DNA from 3 places in the Actinoalloteichus hoggarensis genome. Region 1 is predicted to be linked to each of the others. Evidence: riboswitches for the same ligand, from Rfam matches in the RefSeq annotation. Region 1 holds a riboswitch; each other region holds the start of a gene.
What was found. Region 1 has a riboswitch for cobalamin ahead of AHOG_RS10605 (ribonucleoside-diphosphate reductase subunit alpha). Riboswitches for the same ligand answer to the same signal wherever they lie in the genome.
Positions count from the first base shown of each region.

Region 2: linked by a shared signal. The riboswitch ahead of AHOG_RS16280 (hypothetical protein) and the one ahead of AHOG_RS10605 (ribonucleoside-diphosphate reductase subunit alpha) in region 1 are both predicted to bind cobalamin.
Region 3: linked by a shared signal. The riboswitch ahead of AHOG_RS12420 (CbiQ family ECF transporter T component) and the one ahead of AHOG_RS10605 (ribonucleoside-diphosphate reductase subunit alpha) in region 1 are both predicted to bind cobalamin.

Region 1 is NZ_CP022521.1:2,401,777-2,409,528, reverse strand. Features, by position in the region: gene AHOG_RS10620 (metal ABC transporter permease) at 1-879, opposite strand, end outside; gene AHOG_RS10615 (metal ABC transporter ATP-binding protein) at 876-1,778, opposite strand; gene AHOG_RS10610 (metal ABC transporter solute-binding protein, Zn/Mn family) at 1,892-2,878, opposite strand; cobalamin riboswitch at 3,087-3,332, shown strand; gene AHOG_RS10605 (ribonucleoside-diphosphate reductase subunit alpha) at 3,465-6,053, shown strand; gene AHOG_RS10600 (ribonucleotide-diphosphate reductase subunit beta) at 6,118-7,206, shown strand; gene AHOG_RS10595 (NUDIX domain-containing protein) at 7,586-7,752, shown strand, end outside.
Region 2 is NZ_CP022521.1:3,797,722-3,805,473, forward strand. Features, by position in the region: gene AHOG_RS16260 (LacI family DNA-binding transcriptional regulator) at 1-138, opposite strand, end outside; gene AHOG_RS16265 (hypothetical protein) at 251-493, opposite strand; gene AHOG_RS16270 (cytochrome P450) at 804-2,015, shown strand; gene AHOG_RS16275 (ferredoxin) at 2,422-2,616, shown strand; cobalamin riboswitch at 3,283-3,420, shown strand; gene AHOG_RS16280 (hypothetical protein) at 3,509-4,090, shown strand; gene AHOG_RS16285 (prenyltransferase/squalene oxidase repeat-containing protein) at 4,090-5,673, shown strand; gene AHOG_RS16290 (hypothetical protein) at 5,673-6,545, shown strand; gene AHOG_RS16300 (UbiA family prenyltransferase) at 7,422-7,752, opposite strand, start outside.
Region 3 is NZ_CP022521.1:2,818,206-2,825,957, reverse strand. Features, by position in the region: gene AHOG_RS12440 (glycosyltransferase) at 1-605, shown strand, start outside; gene AHOG_RS12435 (glycosyltransferase) at 782-2,083, shown strand; gene AHOG_RS29900 (protein kinase family protein) at 2,376-2,699, shown strand; gene AHOG_RS12425 (ATP-grasp domain-containing protein) at 3,266-4,486, opposite strand; cobalamin riboswitch at 4,889-5,042, shown strand; gene AHOG_RS12420 (CbiQ family ECF transporter T component) at 5,310-6,395, shown strand; gene AHOG_RS12415 (ABC transporter ATP-binding protein) at 6,392-7,752, shown strand, end outside.

The DNA of each region.
Region 1 (7,752 bases):
ATTCGTCGGACGTCGCCGTCGCGAGGAGAGGGCCCGCGGCAGCACCCCGCGACGCGGCGCGAACAGCACCGAGGCGAGCGCGGCGGCGGTCGCCAACAGCACGATGACCGGCCCGGTCGGCAGGTCGGCGGTGCCGGAGACGAAGGCGCCGAGCCCGCCCGCCGCCGCACCGATCAGGCCGGCCGCGGGCACCAGCGTGGACAGCCTGGTCGTGAGCTGGCGCGCGGCCACGGTGGGCGCGACGAGCAGGGCGACCATCAGGATCGCCCCCACGGTGCGCACGCCCAAGACGATCCCGACGACCAGCAGCGTGGTCGTCAGGACGTCCACCGCCCAGCTAGGCGCCCCCGCCACGGCGGCGAAGCCGGGATCGAAGATCGCCGTCCGCAGCAGCCGGAACCAGACCAGCACCGCGCCGAACGCGAGGGCCCCGACGATCGCGGCGACGACCAGATCGCCGACCACGAGGCCCGCGGCCTGTCCGAAGAGGTACTCCTCCATTCCGCTCCGCCCGCCCGCGCCTTCGGCGGAGAGCCTGGTGAGCAGGACGATGCCGAGGGCGAAGGCGGCGGAGAGCACCACGCCGATCGCGACGTCCGGGCCGACCCGGCCCGCCCGTTCCAGGCCGATCATGGCCAGCGCGGCGAGGATCGCCGAGAGGGCGGCTCCGATCAACAGGATCGGGGCGTCCTTGACTCCGGCGACCATGAAGGCGAGCACGACGCCGGGCAGGGTTCCGTGGCTCATCGCGTCGCCGAACATGCTCCGCCCCCGGAGCACGGCGAAGGGCCCGAGGAACCCGGCCACCGCGCCCAGCAGCGCGGAACCGCCGATCACGACGGAGGCGGCATAGGACAGGCCGAGGACGCCGCCGGTCATGCCCGCCGCTCCGGCCCCGCCGGACCCGGGTCCGGCGCGGGCGGGTTCGTCGTCGCCGGGCGCCGGTCGGCGGTCTCGGAGTCCGCCCGATCCGTCCCGGCCGGACGCGGTGCTCCCCCGGCGAGACGTGCCGTGTCCCGGTCTCCACCAGGCGCGGCGTCGGCGGCATGGCCGGCCGCCGAGCCGTCGGCGGCTCGCGCGGCGCGGTCCACAGCGGGGTCCGAGTCCGACGCCGGGGCACGGCCCGGCATCGGGATGCCGTAGGCCGTCTCCAGGTGCTCGGGCCGCAGCACGCGGCTCACCGGCCCGTCGGCGATCACCCGGCCCGCCAGCAGCACGGCGTGATCGAAGTGGTCCCGCACCGTGCGCAGGTCGTGGTGCACCAGCAGCACCGAACGGCCCTCCCGCTCGCACAGTTCGGCGAGCAGCGCCAGCAGCCGTGCCTCGGTGCTCGTGTCGACGGCGGCGAAGGGCTCGTCGAGCACCAGCAGGTCGGCCTGCTGGGCCAGCGCTCTGGCGAGGAACACCCGCTGCCGCTGGCCGCCGGACAGCTCGTCCAACGGCGTGTCGGCGAAGTCGGCGGCGCCCGTGCGGTGCAGCGCCTCGCTGACGGCGAGATCATCCTGTCGGGTGAGTCGACGGAACCAGCCGCGATGCGGGTAGCGGCCCATCTCCACGACCTGCACGGCCGTGATCGGGAAGTCCTGGGCGACGGCGTCGCGCTGCGGGACGTAGGCCACCCGGCGCCGCACGTCGGCCAGCGGCCCGCCGAGCAGCCGGACGACGCCCCCGCCGGACGGGAGCAGGCCGAGCGCGGCCTTGACCAGGGTGGACTTCCCCGCGCCGTTGGGCCCGACCACGGCGGTGAGTCGACCGGCGGGCACGGTCAGCTCCGGCACCGTCAGGACGGTGCGCCCGCGATAGCCGACCGCGAGTCCGGTGACGGCGAGGGCAGGGCGCGGGCCGGACCTCTCGGGGGACGTCGGAGGCTCCGGCGCGGCGGCACGGCCGATCACCGCAGGCCCGCCACGAGCAGCTCGACGTCCGCGCGGACCATGCCGAGATAGGTGCCCTCCGGCGTGCCCGCCGGGCCCGCGGCGTCGGAGTACAGGCTGCCTCCGAGCGTCGCCGTGGCCCCGAGGGCGGCCGCGGCGTCGAGGACGGCGGCGGCGGTCTGACCGGACACGCTGGACTCGACGAACACCGCCCGGACGCCGTGCTCGGCGATGATCCCGGCCACCCGATCGATGTCGCCGATGGTGGCCTCGTCGACGGTGGACACGCCCTGCACCGCCTCGACGCGGATGTCATAGGCGCGACCGAGGTATCGGAAGGCGTCGTGCGAGGTGATCAGGATGCGACGGGGCTCGGGGATCTCGGCGAGCCGTGCGCCTACCTCGTCATGGAGTTCGTCCAGCTCGGCGCGATGGCGTTCCCACCGGGCGTCGAAGCCGTCGGCCCGGTCGGGGTCGAGTGCGGCGAGCGTGCTGCCGACCGAGGCCAGCGCGTCGCTCCACAGTGCCACGTCGAACCAGATGTGCGGGTCGTACTCGGTCGCCGTGCCCGCCTCCTCGGCGAGCAGGAGGGCGTCGGTCGGCACGGTCTCGCCCACGAACAGGACCGCGGTGTGGCGTGCCAGGTCGTCGAGCACCGGACGGAGGCCCGCCTCCAGGTGCAGGCCGACGGCGACGATCAGGTCGGCCTCCCGCAGAAGTCGCAGATCACCGGCCTGAGCCTGGTAGAGGTGTGGGTCGACGCCGTTGCCCATCAGCCCGGTGAGCTCGATGTCGTCGCCGCCGATCTCGCCGACGGCGTCGGTGAGGAAGTTGGTGGTGGTCACGACGCGAAGCCTGCTCCCGGCCTCGACGGAGCCCTCGCCGTCCTGACGCACCGCCCAGGCCGAGGCGGCGAGGACGACCACCAGCGCAGCGCTGATCCCCAGCACGACACGTCGTCTGCGGCGCGCCCTGGCACGGTGTCTGCCCGACTCTGCCTGCACTATCCCGTCCACGGCTGCCTCTCGGCCGGATGGCCCGAACTGATGAGACCAGTTTTCACTAAGGACGAGCTTTCGTCACCTTTCCGATCGGCGTGGTCACCCTGTGGTCATCCGCCGCTCGCCCGGTTCTCGGCGAGCCACCCTAACCGACCGCAACCGGGAACACGCCAGGATATTGGGGTGAGACAAAGCAGCGACCCCAACATGTAGTCTCTCCCCCGCTGATGGTTCGTCAGGGCGCCAGGCGGCGTCCCGACGAGGAGACAGGGAACCCGGTGTGATTCCGGGACTGCCCCGCAGCGGTGAACGGGAACGAAGGCCGTCGCCGTCCACACCGGACGGTGCACACACTAGGAGACCTCGGTCTCTCGGGAAGTGACGGCCGTAGGACCGGCGAGCACCACCTCGCCGGACGCCCGTAAGTCCGAAGACCTGCCATCGGCGCGTGCCACCGAGCACGTCGTCCGAAGGCCTCGAGGGTGGGCCGTGCGGACAGCGCCGGACCCTGCCGTGTCGCGGGTCCGCATGCTGCCGCGCGCTCCTCCTCGGGTGAACCGAATGCCGCCCCGGCTACGAGGAGACCACCGTGACCGTCGAGTCACTCCGACCAGCACGCCCCGTCCCGGCCGATCGCCGCGCGATCGCCGAGGGGACTCCCGCCCCCGTCGCTCCCGCCCCGCTCGATCTTCCCGAGCGGGTGGTCCGGGTCAAGGACGCGCAGGGCGATCTCGCTCCACTCGACGTCGAACGGCTCGCCACGACCGTGCACGAGGCCTGTGCCGGATTGTCCGGGGTCACCGCGCAGACCGTCCTCGACGAGACGCTGCGCAACCTCTACGACGGCATCGGCGCCGAGGAGCTGGCGCTGGCCCAGATCATGGCCGCACGCAGCATGGTCGAGATCGAGCCGCACTACTCGCAGGTGGCCGCCCGGCTGCTGCTGGAGAAGCTGCGTGCCGAGGCGTTGACCTTCCTGGGTCGTCCCGTGCCCGACGCGAGCCCCGAGGCCGTCGCGGCGAGCTACCCGGCCGCCTTCGAGGCCTTCGTGCGGCGCGGCATCGCCCTGGATCTGCTCGATCCGACCCTCGCCGACTTCGACCTCGACCGGATCGCCGCCGCCCTGCGTCCGGAGCGCGACCGGGACTTCCAGTTCCTCGGCCTCCAGACCCTCTATGACCGCTACCTCCAGCACAGCGACGGCGTGCGCTTCGAGCTGCCGCAGATGTTCTTCATGCGCGTCGCGATGGGCCTGGCCCTGCGCGAGGAGGAGCGCGAGGCGCGGGCGATCGAGTTCTACGAGCTGCTGTCCACCTTCGCCTTCATGTGCTCCACCCCGACGCTGTTCAACTCGGGCACCACCCGGCCGCAGCTGTCGTCCTGCTTCCTCACCACCGTCGAGGACGACCTGAGCGGGATCTTCCACGGCATCCGCAACAACGCGATGCTGTCGAAGTACGCGGGGGGCCTCGGCAACGACTGGACCCCGGTCCGCGGTCTCGGCGCGCACATCAAGGGCACCAACGGCAGCTCCCAGGGCGTCGTGCCGTTCCTGAAGATCGCCAACGACACGGCGGTGGCCGTGAACCAGGGCGGCAAGCGCCTCGGGGCGGTCTGCGCCTACCTGGAGACCTGGCACGTCGACGTCGAGGAGTTCCTCGATCTGCGCAAGAACACCGGCGACGACCGACGCCGCACGCACGACATGAACACGGCCAACTGGGTTCCCGACGAGTTCCTCCGCCGCGTCGAGGCCGACGACCAGTGGACGCTGTTCTCGCCGGACGAGGTTCCCGACCTGCATGACCTCTACGGCACCGCGTTCGCCGAGCGCTACCGGGAGTACGAGCGGGCCGCCGACCGGGGCGAGATCCGGGTCTTCCGCCGGGTACGCGCCGTCGAGCTGTGGCGGCGGATGCTGACCATGCTGTTCGAGACGGGTCACCCGTGGATCACCTTCAAGGACCCGTGCAACCTGCGCTCGCCGCAGCAGCACGTCGGCGTGGTGCACTCCTCCAACCTGTGCACCGAGATCACGCTGAACACCTCCGCCGACGAGGTCGCCGTCTGCAACCTCGGCTCGGTCAACCTGGCCGAGCACCTGCGCCCCGGACCGGACGGACGGCTGGAGCTGGACCGGGAGCGGCTGGCCGCCACCGTCACCACCGCCGTGCGGATGCTGGACAACGTCGTGGACGTGAACTTCTACACGATCCCCGAGGCCCGGCGTTCGAATCTGCGGCACCGTCCGGTGGGCCTGGGCATGATGGGCTACCAGGACGCCCTGTTCCGGCTCGGCCTGCCGATCGCCTCCGACGAGGCGGTCGCCTTCGCCGACCGCAGCATGGAGGAGATCAGCTACCACGCCATCGCGGCGTCCAGCGACCTGGCGGCGCAGCGCGGCAGCTACGAGTCCTACGCGGGCTCGCTGTGGAGCCGAGGCGTGCTGCCGATCGACTCCATCGCCCTGCTGGCCGAGCAGCGGCAGAGCGGCGACCTGGCGATGGACACGACGTCCACGATGGACTGGGACGCCCTGCGGGAGCGCGTGCGCACCGTCGGGATGCGCAACTCGAACGTGATGGCCATCGCGCCGACCGCCACCATCGCCAACATCTCCGGCGTGAGCCAGTCCATCGAGCCGCAGTATCAGAACCTGTTCGTCAAGTCGAACATGTCCGGCGACTTCACCGTGGTCAACCCGCATCTGGTGGCCGCGCTGAAGGAGCGCGGCCTGTGGGACGAGCGGATGATCGCCGACCTGAAGCGGCACGACGGCAGGCTGGGCTCGATCGACCGGGTGCCCGCCGAGCTGCGGTCGCTCTACGCCACGGCCTTCGAGATCGACCCGAAGTGGCTGGTGCTGGCCGCCTCCCGCAGGCAGAAGTGGATCGACCAGGCCCAGTCGCTGAACCTCTATCTCGCCGAGCCCAGCGGCCGCAAGCTCGACACCCTCTACCGGCTGGCCTGGCGTTCCGGGCTCAAGACCACGTACTACCTGCGGGCTCAGAGCGCCACCCACGTGGAGAAGAGCACGTTGCAGGGCACCGACGGCAGGCTCAACGCCGTCCAGGCGGGCGGCCCCACGCCGACGCCCGCCCCGGCACCCGAGATCCCGGTCGCGGTCTCGGCGGCGGCCTGCGCGATCGACGACCCGGAGTGCGAGGCCTGCCAGTGAGCGCGCCGAGCACCGAGACGAGCCATCCGACCACCGCCGAACACCAGAGCAACGGAGCAGACCGATGACCGGAGTCGAGACGCAGCACAGCGCCCCCGTCGAGGGCAGCGGCCTCGGCGAGATCGACCGGCAGGGCGGCCGGGTCGACGTCGACGACAAGGCGATGATCAACGCCAGGGCGGACGTCAATCAGCTGCTGCCGCTGAAGTACCACTGGGCGTGGGAGAAGTACCTCGCGGGCTGCAACAACCACTGGATGCCCACCGAGGTCTCCATGCAGGCCGACATCGCGCTGTGGAAGTCCGTCGACGGCCTCACCGACGACGAACGGCGGATGATCAAGCGCAATCTGGGCTTCTTCGCCACCTCGGAGTCGCTGGTCGCCAACAACATCGTGCTGGCGGTCTATCGGCAGCTCACCAACCCGGAGTGCAGGCAGTACCTGCTCCGTCAGGCGTTCGAGGAGGCCGTGCACACGCACACCTTCCAGTACATCTGCGAGAGCCTGGGTCTGGACGAGGGCGAGCTGTTCAACATGTACCGGGAGGTGCCCTCGATCACCGCGAAGGCGGCGTGGGCGCTGGAGTACACCCGCAACCTGGAGAACCCGGAGTTCCGCACCGGGACGTTCGAGGCCGACCAGGCCTTCCTGCGTGATCTGGTCGCCTTCTACGTGATCTTCGAGGGCATGTGGTTCTACACCGGCTTCGCCCAGATCCTCTCGCTGGGCAGGCGCCACAAGATGGTCGGCATCGCCGAGCAGTACCAGTACATCCTGCGTGACGAGTCGATCCATCTGAACTTCGGCATCGACGCCATCAACCAGATCAAGATCGAGAATCCGAGGCTCTGGACCGAGGAGTTCCAGGAGGAGGTCCGGCGGATGCTCGTCGAGGCCTGCGAGCTGGAGGTCGCCTACGGGCACGACACGATGCCCAGGGGCGTGCTCGGCATCAACGCCGACGCCTGCGAGCAGTACATGCACTTCATCACCAACCGGCGCTGTGGGCAGCTCGGGCTGGAGCCGGTGTTCCCCGCGACGGAGAACCCCTTCCCGTGGATGTCGGAGATGATCGACCTGAAGAAGGAGAAGAACTTCTTCGAGACGCGGGTGAACGAGTACCAGACCGGCGGGGCGCTGGACTGGGACTGATCACGTAGGCATCAGGGGGAGGTGTTCGAGAGCAGGCCGGCGCTTCACTCGCTGTCTTCTTCCGGACTCTCGTTCGACAAGACGATCTTCGGCGAGCACCTCCCCCGTCCCTCTCGCTCGGCGGCGACCGAAGCACGATTCACGCAGACCGCTGCATGAGGAAGCCGCAGCACCGCTCTCCCGGCGCGGGCACCGCGTGCTCGGCTCAGACACCTCAGGTTCGTCGCCGGTCGAGGTCGGGGACCACCTCAAGATCCGGATCATCGAGCTGGTAGAGGGCACGTAGCCTTCCGGCATGGTGCTGCAACCCGCCGGTGACGTGACGAGTCCTGCGGAAAACCAGTCGTCGCCCGCCCGACCGACCGTCATCGACGTTCACGTGTTGCTTGTGCGTGACGACACCGTGCTGCTCACCCGCCGGCGACGCGGAGACTGGGACGGCATGTGGCACCTGCCGTCAGGCAAGCTCGATCCAGGCGAGTCCGTACTCGACGCTGCGGCTCGGGAGGCGGCGGAAGAGGTCGGCGTGCTGATCGAGCCGGCGAA
Region 2 (7,752 bases), 1.4 Mb from region 1:
CGCGGCCAGGACTCGCTGCGCGGTGGCCGAGGAGATCGACTGTGAGGACGTCCGGTTGAGCACGAAGCCGACCGTCGCCCTGGACACGCCCGCCTCGGCGGCCACGTCGGTCGCCGTGATCCGTCGTCCCGCCCTCATCCCGGTGTGCACCTCGTTCGCCACCGCACCCCCGACTGCTCCAATCGGGCAATCTTAGCTGCTCGCCGGTACTAGCACGTGCTAGTTTCGGGGCGTCGACACACTGTCGTGATCACGGTTCGGCGCCGACGACCACCGGCTCCGACGGGGAGAAGACTCGCCCGTCACCGCCGTTCCACTCGATCGATATCTTGCCTGAATAGAACATCTGTTCGATAGTCGCGTCATGGTCGATCACCCGCTCGCCGTACTCGGCGTATTCGCCGTACTCGCCGTATTCGCCACACCAGTCATGCCCGCCGCGGTCGCCGTGTTCATCGTGTCGGCTGCCTCTCGCCACGCGTTCGGTTCCCACGCCTGTCTCCGATCACACGGCGCGGTCCAGCTCCATCACACGGACCCGTCCTCCGGTCGCCCGACGCCGAACGCCGTCCATGCCCGAGACCGAATCGCCGAGTCACCGAACGCGATCAGCCGTCCCGACCACCGCACCGACTGCTCGTCCGGCCCGCTCGGCCCGGGCCGCCCGCGAAGCCGAGCGGTCTGCTCCCCGGAACCGGGCCGCGTTCGAGGGCCGCCGTCACCCGCCCATCCCGATCGATCAACAGCCGAAGTGCAGACCTGGCGAGCCCCTCGCCCGCGCCGCCGTCCAAGGAGGACCACCAGTGACCACTGCGGACCGACAGCCGCTCGACTACCCCTTCGCCCTGCCGACGGCCGACGAGCCGCCGCCGGAGTGGGCACGCCTACGCCAGGAGTGTCCGGTCGCCGCGATCCGACTGGCCAGCGGTGACGAGGCGCTGCTGCTCACCCGCTACGAGGACGTGAGACAGGTGCTCGGCGACCCTCGTTTCACCCGCTCGCTCAGCGCGGACGACGCCGCGCGCGTCACGGCCAACGAATCCGGTGGCATCTTCGGGTCCGCCAGCGCGATCGACGCCTCGACGGACGCGCACCAGCAGTGGCGCAGGCTGGTCGGCAAGGCGTTCACCGCCAAGCGGATGTCTCAGATGCGGCCCGCCATCGAGGCGATGGCGGCTCGGCTGCTCGACGAGATGTGCGCACGGGGGGCGCCCGCCGATCTGGTCGCCTCGTTCGCCTTCCCGTTACCGGTCTGGGTGATCTGCGATCTGCTGGGCGTGCCGGATTCCGACCGCGACCGCTTCTCCTACTGGTCCGACACCATGCTCAGCCTCGATCGGTACGAGCAGACGGAGATCGACAGCGCTCAGCAGGAGTTCGGCGAGTACTTCGCGGCCCACATCGCGACTCGGCGGGCCGAGCCCGGCGACGATCTGCTCAGCGAGCTGATCGCCGTCACGGACGCCGCCGACGGCAGGCTTCCCGAGGAGCTGCTCATGCTCACCGGGCAGGGTCTGCTGGTGGCGGGGCATGAGACCACGGCGAACATGATCTCGAAGATGGTGGTGCTGCTGCTCAGCGAACGGAGCCGGTGGACGGCGGTGGTCGAGGATCCGTCGTTGGTGCGTACAGCCGCCGAGGAGGCGCTGCGGTTCGACGCCAACGCCGGCTTCGGCCTGCCCCGCTATCTCACCGAGGAGATCGAGGTCGGCGGCCGGACGATGCCGCGGGGGACGACGATCGTCACCAGCCTCGCGTCGGCGAATCGCGACGAGCAGGTCTTCGTCGATGCCGACGACATGGACCTTCGTCGTGCACCCAATCCGCACCTCGCCTTCGGGGTGGGTCCGCACTCCTGCCTCGGGCAGGCGTTGGCCCGTACCGAACTCCAGGCCGTGCTGAGTGTGCTGGTGCGGAGGCTGCCCGGTCTGGATCTCGCCGTCCCCGTCGAGGAGCTGCCGTTGCGTAAGGGGCTGCTCGTGGGCGGGCTCGAACGGCTGCCCGTGCGGTGGTGACGGCCCGCTGGCCGCGGAACGCGATCCGCGGACGCCTCTGATGGGCGGAGGTTCGCCTCAGGTCCGTGGCCGACCGGCGTCGTCGGCGGGCAGCGGCACGGGGGAGTCGGAGACCGCCCGTGGGCGAGCGCCCGTGCGGCGGCACGACTTCTCGATCCCGCGCGGCGGACACGGTCTCCGATCACCGCGGGGCGTCGGCGCAGGGCGTCGGCGCGGGGCCGAATGCGGCTCCGAGTGGGGGTGCGGCAGCCTGTGCCGCTCCCGAGCCGGCCTGGCGCCCTTGCTGCTCAACGGCGACTTGATCGCTCAACGGGGGCCTTGTCGCTCGGCAGCGGGCCGGGTCGCTCAGTACGGTCTCCGCCTCGGTCGGCCTGCGCAGGTCGACTCCGATCCGAAGGGATTGCCGATGCATGTGGACGTGGACACCGAGAAGTGCTGTGGTGCGGGCCAGTGCGTACTGCTCGCACCCGAGGTGTTCGATCAACGCGAAGAGGACGGCATCGTCGTGCTGCTCGACGCCGAGCCTGCCGAAGAGCAGCACGGACCTGTGCGGGAGGCGGCGGCCGTGTGTCCCGGTATGGCCATCTCCCTCACCCCGTGAGCACCGGTCTGAACCTCCGGCTGCCGAGGATCGACACACCGGACCCACGTCGATGGTCGGCCTGACGACACCGCGGCAGGCGGGCCGCGACAGCGATCCGACAGGGCGGAGGCCGCGAGACCACGCAACCACGCCGCTGTCGGCGCGTCGGACGGGACCGCGACGCGATCCGATTCCGATATCGACCGACCGGGGCCTGTCCCGCCGGCGAGCGTCGACGCTCGTGTCGCGATCCGGCGGCGGCGGAGGTCGAACGCCTTCCGGGGTCACGGCGGCGTCCGGTCAGTACGTCGCCGCCACCACAGCGCCTCCACCACAGCGCGTCCGACGGAGGCGTCGCCCTGCCGACGGGTAGGCGGGAGAGCCGACGCGCTCGGCCGGCTGCGCCGATCGTGCGATTCGCGCGCCGCGCCGGAGGCGCCGCTCTCTCGGGGCGGCGCGTCGTCCCGGGTCCGCGGGGTCTCACCACCATCCAGGACGTCACCACGCGCGCCTGTACCGCGTCGGGCGAAGCTCCGTACGACCGGGGCGGCCGCGGTGCTCCCCTGGGGGCCGTCCGTCTCCGCTCGGTCCCCCAGCCGGTGCACGGTGTGCTTTCGACGTCGGTGTGAGCCCGCGGTGAAGACGATGTCTTCCTCCGCGTCGTCCGATGGGCTACCGTCGAGACGTCGTCCCTCCACAGGGGACGAATGCACGACGCCGTTCGACGGGGGAAGCCGGTGGGAGTCCGGCACTGTCCCGCAGCCGTGAGCATCCGAGTCCTCGGGTGTGAGTCGGAATGCCCGTCAACGGTTCTGTTCAGCTCCTCTGTCGCGGTGTGCAGACCGGAGCTTCGGTGCCCCTAAGGCGGGTCCGGGCTGCGGTGTGCCCGAACCGAAGGGAACTCCAGGACATGTCCTCGAGCCGCTCCGTCCGACGTCGTCTCTTAGCCGGTCTCTTCGCAGGTTCGCTTCTTCTCTTCGGCGGCACCGCCGCCGCGGCCGTCCCGGCCGAGACCTCCGCCGCCGACTCGGCCGCCGTCGTCTTCGCCGAGGGTCCCTGCACGGGCCCGACCGGTGTCACGGTCGTCGTCGACTTCACCGGTCACGCGGGCGGCGACGTCGTCCGGCACTGCACCGAGAGCGACCCGGCGACGGCCTTCGCCGCGCTGGCCGGGCTGGGTCTCGCCCCCGAGCACGGCATCGGCCAGGGCGAGGCGGGTCCCTACCAGTACCTGTGCCGGATCGACGGTCTCCCCTCGCTCGCCGACGATGCGTGCGACGGCTTCCTGCCCAACGCGCCGTACTGGGCGTTCTGGGTGCCGAACGCGACCGCCGATGCGTGGGGTTACGCCGATGAGGGCGTCGACACCTACGACCCGCCGCAGGGCGACGTCCTCGGCTTCTCCTTCGGTGCGGGCACCGCGGCCGACCCGAACGAGATGAGCCTGACGCTCGAGGAGGCGCTCGACCCGAACTGGACGTCGACTCCCTGATGTTCAGGTCCCTTCTCGGCCTGACGGCGGGAGCGCTGCTCCTCGTCTCAACGGTCGTCCCCTCTGCTGCCTCGGCCGACCCGGCGTTCGACGTCGGGTCGGCCGAGGCCGGTACGGCGGCGGAGTTCCTGGAACGGGAGCTCGTCCGGCTCGACTACGTCTATCCCAGCGCCATGCCGGGGACCCCGGACCCTGGTCTGCAGGCCGACGCCCTGTTGGGGCTGTATGCGGCAGGTCGAACGGGAACCACCTTCGATCTCGGCGTCCGCGCACTGCGCGACATGTACTACAACGGCAATCTGGCCAACTCCGGCGTCATCGCGAAACGCCTGCTGGTGGCCCTGCGTGCCGGGGTCGATCCGACGAACTGGGGCGTCGACTCCAATGGGGACCGGATCGATCTGGTGGACCGGCTGGAATCGACGCTCGACGTCGACGGCCGTTACCGCAACCTGAACGCGGGTGACTACGATCCCCGCCGAGATCTGTCGAACACGTTCTCCCAGGCGTTGGCGCTGATCGCCGTGGACGAGTACGCCGCGCGCACCGGGACGCCCGTCGACCAGCGCGCCGCCGTGGACTACCTCCTCCGCCAGCAGTGTCCGAGCGGCGGCTTCCGTCCGAACCCCCCACCGGAGGACGTCGGCTCCCGCTGCTCCGAGGCCGACGACAAGCTCGTCAGCGTCGACAACACCGCGATGGCGGTCTGGGCGCTCGCCGAGGTCGGCGGCAGTCCCGGCGCGCTGGACCGGGGTGTGCGCTGGCTGCTCGACCGTCAGCATCCCGACGGCGCCTTCGGCTTCGACTCGTCGTCACCGGAGTTGATCGCCTCGACGCTCAACGCCAACAGCACCGGGCTCGCCGCCCTCGCGCTCACCGTCGCGAATCAGGCCGGACCCGCTGGACGCGCGGGCGGCTGGTTGACGTCGATCCAGCTGGGCAACGGCGTCGATCCGGGCGCCATGATCGGCGCCGTCTCCTATTCGGCACGCGACTATCTGGACGCCCAGGTCGACGGGCCGCTGTACTGGAGCCGCGCGGGCAATCAAGACCGGCTGCGGCGGGCGACGGCACAGGCGCTGCTGGGTCTGTCGGCGACCCCGCCCGCCGAACCGCCCGACTCGCCGACGGTCCCGCCGACGACGAATCCGCCTGGTGAACCAGGTCCGACCGGCCCCCCCGGTGCACCCGGGCAGCCGGGACAACCCGGCGCGCCGGGACAGCCGGGCCTTCCCGGGCAGCCGGGCCTGCCGGGTGAGCCGGGACATCCCGGCTATCCGGGAGCAGCCGGAGACGCGGGGGCGCCAGGACTCGGTGGGGCGCCGGGTTCGGGGGCCGAACCACCGAGCGCGGTCGCTCAGACACCTCGGCCCGAGCCGCCGCCCGCCGTCGCGCAGGCGCCGTCGCCCGGTGGCGAGCCGACCGGACAGGGCGCCGCGCCGGAAACCTCGCTCGCGTCCTCGGTGAGCGACTTCCTACGCAGTCCGGCGGGCCTGACGTCCTCGGCGGTGGTGGCGTTGCTGCTGGCCACGATCAGTTACCTGCTGATCAGCAGGCCTCGACGACGGGGCGGTGCGGTGTGATGAGCCTCGCCCGTCTCGTCACGGCGGGGCTGCTCGCCGCGGCCATGCTGATCGCTCCGACCCCCGCCCCGGGCGCCGCGCAGACCTGCACGACCGAGACCGGCGTCGTGGTGGTCGTCGACTTCGGGGCCCTCGGCGGCACCGTGTCCCGCTGCGTCCCCGGCACCCCGGACACGGGTTACGCGGCGCTGCAGGAGGCCGGCTTCCGGCTCGCGGGGACCGCGCACGACGGCGCCGGGTTCATCTGCCGTATCGACGATCGGCCGGGGCCAGAACAGGAGCCGTGTGACGACACGCCCTCCGGGAACGCCTACTGGTCGTACTGGATCGACGAGGGCGGCAGCGGCTGGTCGTACAGCACGCGCGGCGCGTTGGCGTCCTATCCGACGGCCGATCGGGTGGAGGGCTGGTCCTTCGGTGCGGGCGAGCCACCGGGGATGACGGCGGCGGCGGCCAGGGCTCGGTTCGCCGCGGGCGGGGATGACGGCGCGCCGAATCCCGGTGATCCCGCGCCGCCCGCCGCGCCGGGAGATCCTGCGCCCGGCGGCGCGGCCGACCAGCCGCGTCAGCCTGCGCCGCCCCCCGACGGCCGGCCGGCCCCGACGGACGTCGAGTCCGGCCGGGGTGCGCCGGATTCGGGCGGTCCCGAGGACACGGACGGGGAAGGACCGTCGGGGGCCGAGAGCACGCCCGCCGCCGAGGGAGCGAGCGGCCGAGACCCCGCCGGCGCGGCGGAAGGCACCGAGCAGACCGCCCAGGAGGCCGCGGAGACCGGCGGCGTGCCGTGGGCGACGATCATCGCCTTCGCCGCGATCTGGGTGCTGGGCATCGGCGCCGGGATCATCGCCCGCCGTCGCCGCGCGGCCGAATGACGCGTTCGGCGATCGACGTCGCGCGGCGGCCGGGCGGTGGTGCGGCCGTCCGGCGCCCGGCCGGCTCCGGGCGGTGAGCCGCGGGGCAGGCCTAGCGGCCTGCACGGCCTCCCGCCTCCCCGTGCGGGGCTGTCGGCGCGGGGAGCCGCACGTCGCCCGACCTCGGGGCGACGTCGCGGCGACTCGCCGAGGCGGATCGACGTCACGGCCCCGGAAGCCGGTCTCCGCGGGAGCAGAGCGCATCATCGCACCTCGGCGCCGCACCCGCGGCCGGGCGCGCGAAGGTGGTGCCACGAGTGACTGCGCACCGGCCACCCGAGGCGCCGCCGTCGTACGAGCGGCGGGACCGCGACGGCCCGTACACCCCGTCAGCCCGCTCGGCGAGACGGCGTCGAACCGACTCGGCGGTGGGCCGGAGGTCCGCGGCCGGGAACGCGCGGTCATCGGACGGCGGCGAGCGCACGGCAGTCCCGGCCCGGCGGTCTTCGCCGTCACGAGGACAGCCGTGTTCCCGCGTGGGGTTCGCCGGCGAAGGCGGACAGGAGGTCGGGGACGTCGCATCGGCCGGGGCGCATCGCCCGGCCGGGTCGTCCGCGGGCGGGGACCGAACGCCTGGTCGGTTCGGCGGCGGCATCCGCGCCGAACTGCTCCGGCCGGGCCGACAGGCCGGACACGACGCGGAGCCGCCGTCCCCCTCGCCGCGTGACACCGCGCCGTCTGGACACCTGCGGGTCGTCACACGACGGTGGAGCCGTCGAACAGGAACAACACGTTCACCAACGCGGCCGTCACCACGACGACGCGGAATCGCCGCTGATTCCCACTCTCCGCCCGTCCCCGCGCCATCCGTCCCCGCGCCGCCCGGCACCCGGGTCGTCACACGACGGCGGAGCCGTTGAACAGGAACAACACGATCGCCAGGGCTGCCGTCAACACGGCGGCGCGGAAGGGTCGGCGGCTGTCCGGGGCGGCGGGGATCGCCGTCCCCGCGATCGCCACCGCCGCCGCCACCGCCGCGATGAGCAGACTCGGCAGTCCGATCCGTCCCGGGGTCCCCACCAGCAGCACGCCCACGGCGGCGAGCATCACCAGCGGCGTCAGCGTCCGGCAGGCGGTCCGACCGATGCGCTGCGGGAAGCCGCGGACCCCCGTCACCAGGTCGCCCTCGATGTCCGGCAGCGCGTTGACCAGGTGTGCGCCCATCCCC
Region 3 (7,752 bases), 420 kb from region 1:
GCGACGCCCCGCCGCGGCTGCGGCACGTCGGCGCGCTGCCCGCGGAGCCGCCCGAGGACGTCGAACTCCCCGAATGGTGGGACGAGCTGATCACCGCGTCGCGGGTGGTCGTCGTGACGCAGGGCACCCTGGCCAACGCGGATCTCTCCCGGCTGATCGAGCCCGCGGTGCGAGCGCTGGCCGACCTCGACGCGCTGGTCGTCGTCACCACCGGAAGCGACGTCATCCCCGACCGGCTGCCCGCCAACGCGCGCGCCGCCCGATATCTGCCCTTCGACCTGCTGCTCCCCCACGCCGACGTACTGATCAGCAACGGCGGCTACGGGGGCGTTCATCGAGCGCTGTGGCACGGCGTGCCGATGGTGCTGGCAGGCGACACGGAGGACAAGGTCGAGGTCGGCGCCCTGGCCGCGTGGGCGGGCGCGGCGATCAACCTGGCGACCGGCGATCCGGACGAGGCGGACATCCGCAAGGCCGTCGACGCCGTGCTGACCGATCCGACTCATGCCCGGCGGGCCGAGGAACTGCGAGCCGAATGCCTGCGGCAGGACCCGCACGGCACGATCGCCGCCGCCGTCGAGGAACTGGCTCGGCGGACGGAGTGACGGACCCGAAGGTCACGCGCTCCGGGCCGCGGCGCCCTGCGCTCGCGGCCGTCTCGACCGGGCTCTCGGGTCCGCGGGATTCCAGGCCGCCGTGATCGCCGTTCCGCCGTCGGTCGCACGGGCCTCGCGTGGACGTCCTAGCCTGATGGCCGCGAGGATCGCTCGCGAGCAGTCTCATGGGGGCAGGCGACACGATGGCCAGGGTGTTGATCGCGGCGGTGCCGTTCTTCGGGCACGTGCGGCCGATGCGGTTGATCGCCGCCGACCTGGTCGCACGCGGCCACGCCGTCACCTTCCTGACCGGCGCGGCCTTCCGCGCCGCTGTGGAGGGGACCGGCGCTCGATTCGTCCCGCTGCCCGCCGAGGCGGACGTCCGGCCCGATCGGTTTCCCGATCGGCGGCGGATCCCGACCGGGCCCGCCCGGCTGGAGTACGACAATCAACACCTGTTCGTCGCGCCGATGGCCGCCCAGCACGCGGCGCTCCAGGCGCTGCTGGCCGAGGACGCCGCGCCGGCTGTCCTCCTGCACGACACGATGTTCCTGGGCGCCTGGCCGGTCCGGCACGGCGCTGCGGGCGTCCGGCCCGCCGCGGTCGTCGGGATCGGTGTGATGCCGCTGCCCATGAACAGCGCGGACCATCCGCCCTTCGGCAGCGGACTCGTCCCGGACGACTCCGAGGAGGGGCGCGCGCGCAGCCGAGTACTCACCGAGAAGGCCGAGGCGGCCGAGCGAGCGGGATCGCATCGGCTGCTGACCCGGGCCTTCGAGCGCCTCGGGGCCGCGGAACCGCCGCCGCTGCTGTCGCAGGGTCTCGTCGGAGTGCCGGATCTGTTCCTCCAGCTCAGCATCGAGAGTCTGGAGTACCCGCGCGGCGACGCACCGTCGCACCTGCGCTACATCGGGGCGCTGCCGCCGGAACGCGGCGAGGCGCGGGCGCTGCCCGTGTGGTGGGACGACGTGACCAGGGCGAATCGGGTGATCCTCGTGTCCCAGGGCACCATCGCCAATGACGATCTCGGCAGGCTGATCGAGCCCACCCTACGAGCGCTGGCCGATCTCGACGCCGTGATCGTCGTCGCCACCGGTCGCGACGCCGTACCCGCCACGCTGCCCGCCAACGCGCGGGTCGCCGAGTTCATCCCCTTCGACACCGTGCTCCCCCATGTCGACGTGCTGGTGAGCAACGGCGGCTACGGCGGTGTCCAGCAGGCGCTACGGCACGGGGTTCCCCTGGTGCTGGCGGGCGACACCGAGGACAAGATCGAGGTCTGCGCCAAGGTCTCCTGGGCCGGGGCCGCCGTCAGCCTGGGCACCGGAGACCCGGACGAGGCGGACATCCGCAAGGCCGTCGACAGCGTCTTGGACGATCCGCTCTGCCGCGACCGGGCACGGGAGCTCCGAGCCGAGTACGAGGCGCACGATCCCCGCGTCGCGATCGCCGACGCCGTGGACGGCCTGGCGGTCCGCCGCGGCTGAGGTCTCGCCGATCGGCGGCGACAGCCGCGAATCACGAGAAGGGGCGGCGGTCGTGCCGCCGGACCGAAGGACGACGCGCCGGGCGGTCCGGTCCGGACACCCCGACGGCAGACTCGTCGGTATCGGACGAGTATCCGCGAGCGTCCCGGCGGTTCATGATGAAGGCTGCCCCGGATAGACCACAGCGGACGTCGCCGCCCGGTTGGCGGATCGATTCGGCCCCGGGACCGCGGACCGGCCGACGGGAATCTCCACGCTCGCGGCGGACCCGGCCGCCCGGCGGGGATCCGAAGTGGGCGAGCTGTTCACAGGCGGCGCGTCCTCCGTCGTCCTCCGCCGCCGGCGGGACGGATCGCCTGCCGTCCTCAAGCTGACGCCGGACCGAACGCTGTCGGCCAGCCGGGTCGAGATGCCGCGTGTGTTCGCACCGTCGGGCCGGGTGCCTGCCGTGCTGGCCGCCGACGTCCAGGTCGGGGCGCTGGTGTCGACGGAGGCCGTCCCCGGCATCGAGGCCGAGGACCTGCCGCAGGAGTCGCTGACCGAACGGCGGGCGGAGCTGCTGACGGCACTGCACGCCGTGGCCGCACTGGCCGTGGAGTCTCTGGGGCCGGTGTGAGGAGGTCTTCGTCCGTATCGGACGGCGGCCGTCCGAACCGGCCGTCGAGTCGCGGCTGGATCAGGCCTGGCAACGGACGTTCCGACGGTGTGCCGCCCTGTTGGACACCCAGGGCGACGTGGTGCCGCTGCACGGCGATCCGCGTCTGAGCAACGTCCTGGACGGGGGCGTCACACGGATTGATCGCGGTCGACCCGACGACCTGCGTCGGCGAACCGTGCTACGAGGCCGTGGACGACGTCGTGGCAGGCGCCGGGCGGCAGGGGCCGAGGCTCGGGGCCGCCGGGTGACCGCCGCATGGGGACTCGACGCGGACCGGCTGTACGCCTGGAGCCAGGTGATCGCTGGCGATGACGGCGATCACCTACGGCGGCTCGCGATCGGCGGTCGGCGAGTCGCTCGCCCTGACCCGGTGATCCGGGTCCGTGCCGCGGAGCGATCATGCCGGGATCGATCCGGGCGGCGGCGTGACGCGGGCCGCGCGCGGCCGACGGCCCGTGACTCCGCACGGCGCACGGTGCCGGTTCGCCGCCTGGTCTGCCTGCCGCCTGGTCTGGCCCGTCGGATCAGACCTGCGGGCAGCTCCGAGGCCATCCCGCCGAGGTGGACAGCGGGCTGGTCCGCAGTGCGGTGGACGCCAGCTGTGCGGGCGAGCCTGCGATCACGGCGTCGTCGGGAATGCCGCGCAGCCACCTGGCCAGCAGCACGGGATCGTCCGCCGTGACGAGCAGCCGGTGGAAGTCCGAGGGCAGCGACCGGTCGGTGGGCAGCGGTACCTGCCGCCGCAGGCGCACGCCGGAAGGAAGGCCGGGAAGCTCCGTGCCGGGTCGGACCGGCAGCTCGAGGGCGAGCCGACGAGCGGCGGGCACGGCGCGGGGCTGGCCGAGGCACGTGTCGACGAAGGCGTCGTACGGGTCTAGTCCGGTGGTGGCCGCGCTGAGATCGGCCATGCCGCTGAGCCTGCCGTTGACCGCCAGCACCTGGAGCCTGCCCGAGCAGACGGCGAAGTCGATCTGCCACGGGCCGCGCACGTCGAACTCGGCCAGCACGCCGCGGATGAAGGTGGACAGTTCGGTGGTCACCGCCTGCGGAAGCGTGATCGGCGCCAGCCGCGCTCGGCGCCCCGGACCGCACCGCTCGTCCAACGGGCCGAAGGAGGCGACGGGCCAGCAGTCCGTCACGTGCGCGTCGCTCAAGAGTTCGACTCCGAACTCCTCACCCCGGCAGACCCGCTGCACGACGACGGGGAAGGCGGTCGGAGGAAGCGTGGTGAGGAGGTGCGCGGTGTCGACGCGCCCGCGGACGCCGCGCGGCGGAGGCCCGGCCGCCTTCACCATCACCGGGAGTCCGCCGACCCGCCGCACCGCCGAGTCCAGTTCCTCGGCCCGATCGCAGACGACGGCCTCGGGCACCGGCCAGCCCTGTTCGACCGCTACGCGATGGAACAGGGCCTTGTCGGTGACGAGGGCGGCGAAGCGGGTCGAGTGGACGACGGCGCTCCCGCCGAGATCGCGCCACCGGTCCGCCGCGGCGGCCAGGCTGGGCAGCAGCCGTTCCTGATCGGCCGGGTGGAGACTCGGGATCACCAGCTCGACGTGCTCCTCGGCCCAGACGGCCAGCAGGTCCTCGGGCTCCGCGCAGGCAGGCAGGTATCGGTGGCGGGTCCGCCTGCCGACGTAGCCCGCGACGTCCGTCGGCCCCAGCAACACCAGGTCGTGATGGCCGGAACGGGTGATGGCGTCGACTATCCGGTCCGCTCGGAACTCCCCGATGACCGCGATCCTCATGACGACTGCCTCGCCTTTCGCTCTCGCCGCGGGTTCGCGGTCGCCTGTGCCTCGTCGGTCGAACTCGTGGCCGCCCGCATGCATCATGTGCCTCGACACCTGAACACGAGCGGACACACCACTCTTAGCGACAGATTTCGACTACTCATAGTAATGATCTCGGGGTGTGGTGGACCACTCTCTCCGGGAGCCGTGCGGACCGGAGGATCACGGATTCACCCCACAGCCGGCCTCAGGAAACGCCGACGCGGCGGGGAGCGCTCGACACAGTCACCGACGGCGTCTCCGCCGCCGGACCTGGGAGGGGCGTCGCCTCGGCATCAGAAGAATCCGCTTTTCACGCGGTTCGACCGACCACGACGGCGAAGCCTGTCACGGGTGATCCAAAACCACCCGAGTGAGTTAACCTTCTCGATGTCCGCTCGGCCGCAGTCGGTCGTGACAACTTCAGACGCCCCCGGCGGGGGAAGCCGGTGCGACTCCGGCGCTGACCCGCAGCCGTGATTCGTGTCGAGGCACGATGAGCCGGAATGCCCGTCCGGGGACGAGGGCTCGTTCACACTGTCGTGGTCCGCAGGCGGAGTCCGATTCGAGCGCGCGCAGGCCTGCCTCGGCGGCGGCGGTTCGACGGATGCCTCTCGACCCGCTCGGGGAGGCATCGAGGCATGTCCGGAACAACACTGTGCGGGACGACACTGTGCAGGCCGCGGCAGGCCGCCGGAGACCGGGCCGTCGGCGACCCGGGATCGCGCCCGAGGCGGCTCGGGCACTCCGCATCGGTCCGGAACGAACCGCATGACTCGGACGCCGGGTGAGCACGGCAATGCTCCGGGTCTCGACGCGCCTGCCGAGGGCACTGCACCCCGGCGCCTGGTGGTTATGGGCGCTGGCCATGGCGGCCGCGGCGGGCCGGACGACGAATCCGCTGCTCTTGTCGCTGATCCTCGTGGTGGCGGGCTACGTCGTGGTGCGGCGACGCGGCCGGGCGCCGTGGGCCGCGACCTTCCGGATGTACGTGTACCTCGGTGTGTTCGTCGTCGTCATGCGCGTGCTATGGCGGATGGTCTTCGGCGGCGGCGCGGGCGAGCACGTCCTCTTCGTCCTGCCGGAGATCACCCTGCCGGAGGCGGCGGCGGGCATCCGGCTGCTCGGCCCCGTGACCGCCGAGGAGCTGCTCGGCGGACTCTACGACGGACTGCGACTGGCGACGATGCTGATCTGCCTCGGCGCCGCGAACTCGCTGGCGGACCCGCGACGAATGCTCAAGGCGGTGCCCGCGGCGCTCTATCAGATCAGCACCGCCGTGGTCGTGGCGCTCTCCGTCGCGCCACAGCTCATGGAGAGCGTGCTGCGGGTCCGGCGGGCCCGGCGGCTGCGTGGCGGCAGGCAACGCGGTCTCCGGGCCTTGCGCGGCATCGTGGTCCCGGTCCTGGCCGACGCCATGGACCGGTCGCTCGCGTTGGCCTCGGCGATGGACTCCCGGGGGTACGGCCGGCTCGGCGACACGCCGAGACGCACCCGACTGCTGACCGGCGTGCTGGTGATCGCGGGTCTCTGCGGGGTGTGCGTGGGCGTGTACGGCCTGTTGGACGGCACGCGGCATGTCTTCGGGCTGCCGATGGCCGTCGCCGGGCTGCTCGTGGCGGGCGCGGGCTTCCTGGTGGCCGGACGCCGGATCCGGCGCAGCGTCTACCGGCCGGATCGGTGGCTGCTGCCGGAGACGCTCGTGGTGCTGTCCGGTCTGACGGCCGCCGCCGTGCTCACCGTGACCGCCGGGATCGACCCGTCGAACCTCTATCCCTCACTCAGCCCGCTGAGCTGGCCGGCGGTGACGCTGCCGCCGGTGCTCGGCATCCTCGCGGGGGTCGCTCCCGCGTGGCTCGCCCCGCCGCCGGAGGTCCGCGCATGATCCGCTTCGAGGAGGTCTCGGTCCGCTACGGCGAGGCCGCCCCCGTCCTGTCCGGCCTCGACCTGGAGATCGAGGAGGGCGAACTGTGCCTTGTGGTCGGCCTCACCGGATCGGGCAAGTCGACGCTGCTCGGCGCGGTCAACGGTCGGGTGCCGCACTTCACCGGCGGAGTGCTCGAGGGCCGGGTCACGGTGGGCGGCCGCGACACGAGGACGAATCCGCCTCGTGAGCTCGCAGATCTCGTCGGGGTCGTCGGCCAGGACCCCTTGGCAGGCTTCGTCACCGACACGGTGGAGGAGGAGCTGGCCTATGGGATGGAGCAGCTGGCCATCCCCTCCGAGGTGATGCGCAAGCGGGTCGAGGAGACGCTGGACCTCCTCGGCATCGCCGAGCTGCGGGATCGGTCGCTGCGCTCGCTGTCGGGTGGGCAGCAGCAGCGGGTGGCGATCGGCTCGGTGCTCACCGTGCACCCTCGGGTGCTGGTCTTGGACGAGCCGACCTCGGCACTGGACCCGACGGCCGCCGAGGAGGTGCTGGCCTCGATCACGCGGCTCGTGCACGACCTCGGGGTCACGGTGGTGATCGCCGAGCACCGGTTGGAACGAGTCGTGCAGTACGCGGACCGGGTGCTCCGGCTCGCCGGCGACGGGCGGGTCGTCGACGGACGACCCGCCGAGGTTCTCGCGGACTCGACGCCTGCGCCGCCCGTGGTGGAGCTCGGCAGGCTGGCGGGCTGGACACCGCTGCCGTTGTCGGTACGCGACGCCCGCAGGCGGGCCCCGGAGCTGCGCGCCCGGCTCGCCGATCACGGCCCGCCCGGACCGCGGCGGGCGGCGGCGGGGTCGCCACTGCTGACGGCACGCGGCGTGGTGGTGCGGCACGGCGACGTCGTCGCGGTCCGCGAGGTGGACCTCGATCTGCACGGCGGCCAGGTCACGGCGCTGATGGGCCGCAACGGCTCCGGCAAGTCGTCGCTGCTGTGGGCGTTGCAGGGTTCGGGCCGCCGCTCCGGCGGCACGGTGTTCACCGGCGGCCTCGATCCAGCCGCCCAACCCGCGCATCGGGCGAGGACTCTCGTCGGGCTGGTGCCGCAGACGGCGGCCGATCTGCTGTATCTGGAGACGGTGGCCGAGGAGTGCGCCCAAGCCGACCGGGAGTCGGCGGTGCCGCCGGGCACCTGCGCGACGCTGCTGAGTCGGCTGATCGAGGACGTCGACCCGCACTGCCATCCACGAGATCTGTCCGAGGGACAGCGGCTGGCGCTGGTCTTGGCCGTCCAGCTCGTCGCCGCGCCGTCGGTCATGCTGCTCGACGAGCCCACCCGCGGCCTGGACTACCGCGCGAAGCGGGCGTTCGG